One region of the Serratia fonticola genome, then DNA from elsewhere that is predicted to be linked to it. Evidence: predicted binding sites of a transcription regulator. Region 1 holds the regulator's gene; the other holds the start of a gene.
What was found. Region 1 encodes CRP, which controls carbon source genes, mostly activating them, when cyclic AMP is high. Its sites were predicted from a motif close to ATGTGANNNNNNTCACAT; they were not measured.

Region 2: cdd (cytidine deaminase) is a predicted target of CRP. The motif match lies at 1,220-1,237, and genes of this name have one in related genera.

What each region holds. Positions count from the first base shown of each region.
Region 1 is NZ_CP011254.1:1,355,451-1,359,991, reverse strand. Features, by position in the region: gene argD (bifunctional acetylornithine/succinyldiaminopimelate transaminase) at 1-642, shown strand, start outside; gene WN53_RS06055 (YccS/YhfK family putative transporter) at 674-2,749, opposite strand; gene crp (cAMP-activated global transcriptional regulator CRP) at 2,806-3,438, opposite strand; gene WN53_RS06045 (OsmC family protein) at 3,820-4,227, shown strand; gene WN53_RS06040 (LysR substrate-binding domain-containing protein) at 4,230-4,541, opposite strand, start outside.
Region 2 is NZ_CP011254.1:3,824,618-3,829,158, forward strand. Features, by position in the region: gene WN53_RS17060 (NAD-dependent malic enzyme) at 1-120, opposite strand, end outside; gene cdd (cytidine deaminase) at 277-1,161, opposite strand; gene WN53_RS17070 (CidB/LrgB family autolysis modulator) at 1,299-1,994, opposite strand; gene WN53_RS17075 (CidA/LrgA family protein) at 1,991-2,398, opposite strand; gene WN53_RS17080 (MFS transporter) at 2,538-3,761, opposite strand; gene WN53_RS17085 (sugar ABC transporter substrate-binding protein) at 3,897-4,541, opposite strand, start outside.

The sequences.
Region 1 (4,541 bases):
CCTATCCAGGGCGAAGGGGGTATTACCGCCGCCGATCCTGTCTTCCTCAAGGGCGTACGTGAACTCTGCGACCAACATCAGGCGCTGCTGGTCTTTGATGAAGTGCAAAGCGGTATGGGCCGCAGCGGCAAGCTGTTTACCTATATGCATTACGGCATTACGCCAGACATCCTCACCACCGCCAAAGCGCTGGGCGGCGGTTTCCCGGTGAGTGCGATGCTGACTACCGAAGAGATCGCCTCGGTGATGCAGGTTGGCACTCACGGTACTACCTACGGCGGCAACCCACTGGCCTGTGCAGTGGCAGAGGCAGCGTTGGACGTGATCAACACGCCAGAGGTACTAAGCGGGATTGAGCAGCGTCGTGGGCTGTTTGTTCAGGCTTTGCAGGAGATCGGTAAGAAATACGATGTGTTCAGCGATATTCGTGGCATGGGGCTGTTGATTGGCGCGGAACTGAAAGCGGGCTATCACGGCAAAGCGCGCGATTTTCTCACTGCAGCTGCCGCCCGCGGTTTGATGATCCTCAACGCTGGGCCAAACGTGATCCGTTTTGCCCCTTCGTTAGTGGTTGAGCTGAAGGATATCGACGAAGGCATGGCGCTGTTCGAATTGGCCGTACAGGATGTGATTAACGGCTAATCAAGTCTGCGGGGCTGCGGTCCCGCTAACCTCAGCTTTCCCGCAGTTTGCGCTTCAGCCAGATCCCATGGTGTGGGCGCTGGCGCCACGCCAGTGACGAGATGGTATGCATCACGGTCAGGTGAGAAAGGATCCGCCGCAGGTGGCGTTCCATCTCGGTGACCGGCATGTCCGGATGCAGGTCCGGCGGCTGCATGATGCTGTTGCTGGTACTCGGGCCGTCATATTCCAACCGCTGCTGGCAGCTCTGCAAGGCGATTTCACAGGTCTGCAGATACTCCTGAGCCAGCTTTGGCGTCAGCATATAGTGCTCGCGCGCCAGAATGGTCATCGCATTCAGGTGTTCAACAATAAACTGGTTATGGGTGATCCACAGCCGCATATCTGCCAGATAATTCGATTCAAACCCCGGTTCCTGCATCGCCTGATTGAGCGAGGTAAACAGGGCATTATGCGCCTGATTGACCTGCATACGCGTGTAGGCCAGTTCGCTGGGGTCCGGTTCCTGTTCTTCCAACAATAAGCGCAGTGCTGTCTGATCGTGCTCCAGAGCCTGATGGGCGTTTTTACGCAGCAGGCCACTCTGCCACTGCGGCCATAGCCAGATCGTGCCGCCAAACACCAGTACGCAGCCGATAAGGGTATCAATCAGGCGTGGAACCAGGAAATGGGTACCGTTCAGCGCCAAGAGCTGCAAAGTATAGACGGCGGTCACGGTGAAGCCCATCACCGCCAACCCGTAGTTTTTCCGCAAGATCAGATAGGCCGCCAGGGTGATCGCCAACATGATGCTCAGCGTCACGTTCTCCGGCATCTGTAGTTGTAACAGCCCGGCGGCAATTACCAACCCGGCCAACGTGCCGAGGGCACGGTGCTGGATCCTCACCCGCGTGGCGTTATAGCCGTTTTGGCTGACCAGCATGATGGTCAGCAAGATCCAATAGGGTTTTGGCAGGTTGAACAGCATGCCCAGGCTGCTGCCTGCCGCAAGAATGACCCCCAGCCTGGCGGCGTTGCGCAGGGCGTTGGATTTAAACGACAGATAGCTCACCACCGCAGGCCAAAACGGCAACCGTGACTGGTTGGCCATCAGATTGCGGCGGTACAGTGGGTGCTGGGTACGCAGCAGGCGCGCGATGCGGCTGAAGTGGTAATAGCAGAACTGGCCAACCGGGTTATCGGCGTGCTGTGAGGCTACTTTTTCCAGCGCCGCCAGCTCATTCTTCATACTGAAACGCGCAGAGTGCCGATGATAGAGAATATCGTCGGCCACCACCCGCAGGCGCGTGGCGATCACCTGGGCGTTGCGGCGGATAATCGCTTCGGCCTGGCTTTGCTCCACCAGTTTTTGCACTTCTTCCGGCAGATGCAGGCTGACGGTGATGTGCTCCTGCAAATCGAGCGCCACCTGAAACGTACGTTGCAGGCGCTTTTGCTCCAGGTTATTGGCATGGGGCAGGAAATTCAGCTGTTGGTATAGCAGACTGATCAGATCCATTACTTTCTGCTGGCGTTGCAACAGCGGCGGCAGGGCAGTTTCTGGATCGGTATGCTGCGTCAGTAATGAGTATTTGGCTTCAAAATAGTCGGCCAGCTGCATATACAACTGGCTTAGGGATTCGCGCATCGGCTGCTCTTTCCACAGCTTGAACCAGGCCCAGGTAAACAGCCCGTACCAGGCGGTGCCGACGATATACAGTAAAGGGGCGTGCCAGATTGGCACGGTACCTACCATGCTGAGGGAAAAGATGGCGGCAACCAGTGCGGCTGGCAGCAGGCGTGCATGCAGCGGGCTGATTTCTCCGCTGACGCCGAGCAACAGCGCCATTCCCAGCATCAGCAAGGGTAGTGGTAGATCCCACAGTAGGGCTTGTTGCAGCAGAAGGCTGCTGAGTGCGAACAGGGAGCCGCCTACAACCAGGCGTTTGAAAAAGCGTTTGTGTGGCGTATCCAGCCCGGCAATGTTGCAGCAGGCGGGCACCAACGAGAACAGCATGCCGAGTTGCAGGTTGCCAATCAACAAACCAAACGCCACCGGCAGGCACAACACCAGCGTTTGCCGCAGTGCGTAGTTGACTTCCGGGTGGTAGATCAGGCGGCGCCACATGGTTGGCTATTCAGTAGGTAAAGAAACGGCGCATTGCTGCACCGTTTCCCTGGGGATTAACGCGTACCGTACACGACAATGGTTTTGCCGTGCGCGGAGATCAGGTTTTGATCTTCGAGCATTTTCAAAATACGACCGACGGTTTCACGTGAGCAACCGACGATTTGGCCAATTTCCTGGCGGGTGATTTTGATCTGCATACCGTCTGGGTGAGTCATGGCATCAGGTTGTTTTGCCAGGTTCAGCAAGGTCTGTGCAATGCGGCCGGTAACGTCAAGGAAGGCGAGGTTACCCACTTTCTCTGAGGTGACTTGCAGGCGGTTAGCCATCTGTGCGGACAGGCGCATCAGGATATCCGGGTTAACCTGGATCAGTTGGCGGAATTTCTTGTAGGAAATTTCAGCCACTTCACAGGCAGTTTTGGCCCGTACCCAGGCGCTACGCTCCTGGCCTTCTTCAAATAATCCAAGCTCGCCGATGAAATCCCCCTGGTTAAGGTAGGACAGGATCATCTCTTTGCCTTCTTCATCTTTAATCAGCACCGCAACGGAGCCTTTGACGATGTAGTAAAGCGTTTCGGCCTTTTCACCTTGGTGAATCAGCGTACTCTTCGATGGATATTTGTGGATATGGCAATGAGACAGGAACCATTCGAGAGTCGGGTCTGTTTGCGGTTTGCCGAGAACCATTCGCTGTTATCCTCTGTTGTTATCGCTGCCTTGTATCACAGGGGTCAGAGTTCCCTGTAAAACGTGCTTATAGCCCGGTGTTTTAATTGTGGCTATCAACAGGTTTTGAGGCGTGTTATAGAAATACGCTTGTGCTCTAGCATATTAACTTGCAGGGAGAGCTGCAAGCTACATTCTGTTAACAAACCAATATAGGGGCCTTTCCTTGGACGTATCCCTGAAATCGGTGACCTGGAAAGAGTTATTGCGGCTCTGTTTGTAGCACAGAGTGAGGCGGGTGTCTTGTGTTGTCTCGCTTCAGCATGATTAGCATCAGGTTACGTTGCCAGAATGTATGCGAAAGCGTACCCTGTTTTTAAGAAATTAACCGGAGTGTGTAACATGCAGGCAAGAGTTAAGTGGGTAGAAGGACTGACATTCCTGGGTGAGTCTGCGTCCGGCCACCAGGTTTTGATGGATGGCAACGCGGGCGATAAAGCGCCAAGCCCGATGGAAATGGTGTTGATGTCCGTCGGCGGCTGTAGCGCCATCGATGTGGTGTCGATCCTGCAAAAAGGGCGTAACGATGTGCGTGACTGCGAGGTAAAACTGACCTCCGAGCGTCGTGAAGAAGCGCCACGTCTGTTTACCCATATCAATCTGCATTTTATTGTCACCGGCAAAGGGCTGACCGATAAGATTGTAGAGCGCGCGGTGGATCTTTCCGCCGAGAAATACTGCTCCGTCTCCTTGATGTTGGGTAAAGCCGCCAGCATCACCCACAGCTTCGAAATCCGCGAAGTGGCCTGATCCTACCAAGGGTAGCGCAGGCAGTGGGCACGCAATAAATCAAGAAATCGCCGTGCCGTCACGGTTAGCGGCGATTTCTGTGAATACAGCACGCAGTATTGAGCCTGCGGCAGCGTGTCGATAGGCAATGCCACCAGCCGATGCTGCAAATGGAACGGTGCACTCATCGCCCGCGCCACGATAGTCAAATAATCCGCCTCCAACACCATATTCAAGCCACAGGTCACCGAGTCCGAGCGAATGGGCGAACGACTCAATTGCTGATAGAAGGTGCCTAACACCGCGCGCAACTGCTGGTAATACCCCATATCGGT
Region 2 (4,541 bases), 2.5 Mb from region 1:
GAAGTTACTGCGCTCTTCTTCGGAAAAGGCGCTGCCTTTGTTCAGTAACGGGAACTCCAACAGAATGGGGCCAGCGTAGGGGATGTAGAGAGGGCGTTTGCTTTCGTATTCCAGTTCCATCAGTTTTACTCTTTGCCTAGGGTAAGCTTTATTACTGCCGATCCTAAGAGATCGGCAAAATATGTACAGCATTTGTTAGTAAATAATGAGGAATTGTCGCTTGTTGCTGGTTTTTTAGACGGATTGCGGCGGAGCACGGTGGCTCCGCCTGAGGGATCAGAAGGTGACGCGTTGGACGTCTTCGCAGCCCAAGGCCGCCAGGGTGGCGCGGGTGGCATCCCACTGGGTCAGGATTGCGCCTTCCGCTTCTGCCAATACGGCACGACGGATTTTCTGGCAATCGCCACCGGAGACATTCATCAGGATCAGGGCGGCCTGCAATGGCGGCAGGCTAGGGTTGAACGCGGCATTTTCTGCATAGCGGCCAGCGTAAACCTTGCCGTCTTCGGCTTCCAGCGCTACGCCGCTATGGGCAGTGCTGTAAGGGGCATGGCTGCGGTTGGCGGCATCCAGGGCAGCTTTCGCCAGTTCATCATCCAGCGTCAGTTGGAAACCGTGATCGACCGGATCCATCAGCAACTCGCTGATTTGCAGATCTTTCGGGCCGAAGGAGTAAGGCAGGTAATCACCCAGCGTGGCGGTTGCCCGTGCAGGCAGGTGGATCTCCAACTCGGTGCCGCTGTTAAGCTCATTCATAAACTGGCGGCAGTGGCCGCAGGGTGAGTAGTTGACGGTGACCGCAACCAGTTTGGCTTCGCCACGCAACCAAGCATGCGTGACAGCGCACTGTTCCGCATGCACGGTTTGTTGCATAGGCGCACCACGGAATTCCATGTTGCCACCAAAATACCAGTTGCCGCTGACGCCACGTGCCACCGCCCCAACGTGGAAATGCGAAATCGGCGTTAACGAGCAGGCCGCCGCCAATGGCAGCAGAGCAAAGGCCAGAGCATCGTCATCCAACCCGCACTGTTGCTTGATCGCCGCAATCTGCTCGGCCTTGAACATGGCTGCGAAATCAGGTGCATCTAAATAGGGCAGCAGGGCGGATTGCAAGGCCGCAGGCAATTCGCTGTAGGCGGAGTGAAAGCGAGAATGCATAAGGAAGTCTCTCTACAAGTTAACGGGTTAACATTCTAGGCAACCGGCCCACAACAAAATGTGATTTATATCTATTTTTTAATGAAACCAGTGCAATGAAAACCATAAATGCGAGACATATCGCAAGTTTTTAGCCGTTAACCAAACAGTCGCAACAATATCGGGAACACAAACGGCGCGGTCAGGGAAGTGATAATCCCGCAGATAACCAGAGCCAGCGAACTGAATGCGCCCTGTTGGTAATCCATTTCTACGCAGCGTGCTGTACCCAACGCATGCGAGGCGGTACCCATCGCCAAACCGCGCGATGAATTGGTGTTGATCCGCAACAGGCTAAGCAGCGAATGGCCAAAAACCGCCCCCAGAATACCGACAAAAATTACGCACACCGCGCTGATGGCCGGGATGCCGCCAATCGACTCGGCTACCGCCATGGCTATCGGAGTCGTCACCGATTTGGGCAAGATCGAGGCGGCAATCTCGGGTTTGGCCCCCATCAGCAGGGCAATGGCACCGCCGCTGATCATTGCGGTCATGCTGCCAATAAAACAGACGGTGATGATGGATTTCCAACGCGCGCGGATCTGATGGATCTGCTCGTATAGCGGAAAGGCAAGGGCGACCACCGCCGGTTGCAGCAGATCGTTGAGGATTTTGCTGCCTTGAAAATAGCGTTCATACGGAATGCCGGTCAGCAACAGCAGCGGGATAATCACCGCCATCGAGACCAATAATGGGTTCAGCAACGGCATGTGGAGCTTTTGCGCCAGCTTGCGTGCCGCGTAAAACACCACCAGGGTCAGTGGTAAGGACCACCAGATATTTTGCATCATTGCTCATCCCCCGCATCTTTTGCTTTACCGAGGATGGGACGCTCGCGGTGGAAGTAATGTGAAGTATAGCCAACCACCACAAACACCAGCAGCGTACTGATCAGGCAAGACACGATTAGCGGAGCCAAATCGTCAACTATCTGGTCGTAATACTTCATGATACCGACGCCGATTGGCACGAACAGCAGCACCATATAGCGGATAAACAGATGGCAGCCAGGCTTGACCCATTTGGCCGGTAGAATTTGTGAAGAGAGCAGGGCAAACAGGATCAACATCCCGATAATGCTGCCGGGAATGGCGATCGGCAGCACCGCCGCAATGGCGTTACCGGCGAACAGGCTGAGGTAGATCAGCACGATCGCCCTGACATATTTCCAACACAGGTTAAATAGGTTGCCCATAGTGCATTCTCGTTGATGTTGATGCATTCATCATACAATTAAACTGTGAGCTACGCCACAAAACGCATCATGAATTCTCGCTATGCCTATCATGCCATTTTGGCAAGATTACGGCCCGCCTTAAGTGTAGCGGGCCAGGCTATTCCGTGTTGCTCAGGCTGGCAAGCGGCTTTTGCTGTTCCGCCAAACGATGGCCGAGGAAAAAGAACAGCAGGCTGAACAACGCAGCGGCGATCAACACCAGGAACATGACCGGCGGTGGCGCATAGCTCAGCAGGAAACCGCACATCACCGGGTTGATGGCACCTCCCAGATTACTCAGGCTCTGCACGCCGTAATAGCTGCCTTTCAGGTGAGGCGGGGCGATAAAGTCGATAAACATATATTCGACCGGAATGACGATGATTTCCCCCAGGGTGAAAATCGCCATGGCCAGCACCCATAGCCATATCGAAAGGCCTGCCAGCATAAAGCCGATCAGCCCCAGGACGAAGAACAGCGTGCCCAGCATCAGCCAGCGCAGCATGTTGTCCTGGCGCATACCGCGGCTCAGCAGATACTGCAGGGCGATGACGATGCAGGCGTTGACGATCATCACCACGCCAATCACTTTGTAAGCAAATTCGGCATCGCTAACGATGATCAGATACTGCGACAGATAGCCGGTAAATTGGCCAAACACCACCGCGCCTAACGTGCTGCCAAGGGTGAAATAAATCAGCCGCCGATCGCCGCGTAGCACCTTCAACGTCTGGCGGAAGTTGAGAACCGACGGTGGAGTGTTGCCAGTGTCTTCTATCGGTGGCGATGGATAGCTGCGCAGGCGGAAGCTCAGGGTTATCACAGTCAGTAACGCCAACCCACCGGACAGGTAGAAAGGCAGCAGTGGGCTGTAACCGGCTACCATCACACCCAACGATGAGCCGACGGCCCAGCCAACGTTCACCAGCGTATAGTTGATCGAGAACGCCTTGATACGCTGATTTACCGGCAACCAACTGGCAAAGCAGGCCTTGATGGCGATGCTGAGCACCGCATAGGCGGTATGCAAGATGGCCAGCACCAGGATAACGCCAGCGGGGTGCGTGACCCATGGGATAGCAAAAAAGCTCAGCGAAAATAGCAGGATGGCGAGCAGGATCAGCGGATTTTTATTAAAGCGATCGACCAGATAGCCGCCATAAAAGCTGCTGATGATGCCGATAGTCAGGCTGACGCCCAAGATAATGCCCACGCTTTTCGGCAGCAGGTGGAAGTGCTCGGTCAGGTAAATGGTGATAAAGGGCAGCGTGACGCCACGGCCAATGGTCAGCACCAGCGAACTTGCCAGCAATATTTTAATCAGTGGGGGGAATCCCTTCATAACCAAACCTGTTGATGCATACAGTTATTACGCCAGTGCAACTACAGTAGCTTATTTTGTGGTGCAGAGAAGGGGCGAACGGAAAAATTGTTTAAAAAAAAGAGGCTACGTCTGTAGCCCCTAGGTAAAACAGCATTATTTACCGGATTTGGCCTGCAGGGTGGCAAACCAGGGTTGGATGAAGTCCTCGCTGCTGCCCCAGCCTGGAATAATTTTACCCAGCGAGGCTACGTTGATTGGACCGGTCTGGCTGACCAGCAAGGCCTGCGGGATGGCGGCGGCTTTAAACTGATAGGTGGCAGGCGTTGGCTCGCCCGCCAGCTTGTTGGCAATCAGGCGCAGGTTGACGGCCCCGATCAGCTTGGTATCTACCGCGACGCTGACCTTCCACGGGCTACCAGCTTCGCGCATCAGTTGCAGATCCTGGTTGGAGATATCGATGCTGTAGAGCTTGATCTCGGTGCGGCCATTTTCTTGCAGCGCCTTATAGGCTCCCTGGCTGAAGGCATCCCAGGTGCCCCAGATGGCGTCGATTTTGCCTTTCGGGTATTTGGCCAGCACCGCACCGACTTTATTGGCGGTATCGCCCTGGACGTCGGAGGAAACCGCCCCGATCGATTCCAACTCATGAATGCCCGGATTTTGCTTGAGCAACTGCTGGTAAGCGGCCTGGCGGCGCTCCATCGGCGGGAAGCCAGCAACCCACAGCTTGATAATGTTGGCCTTGCCGTCGAAGTCTTTAATCAACTGGCCGAAGGATTCATTGGCCAGCGAGGCATC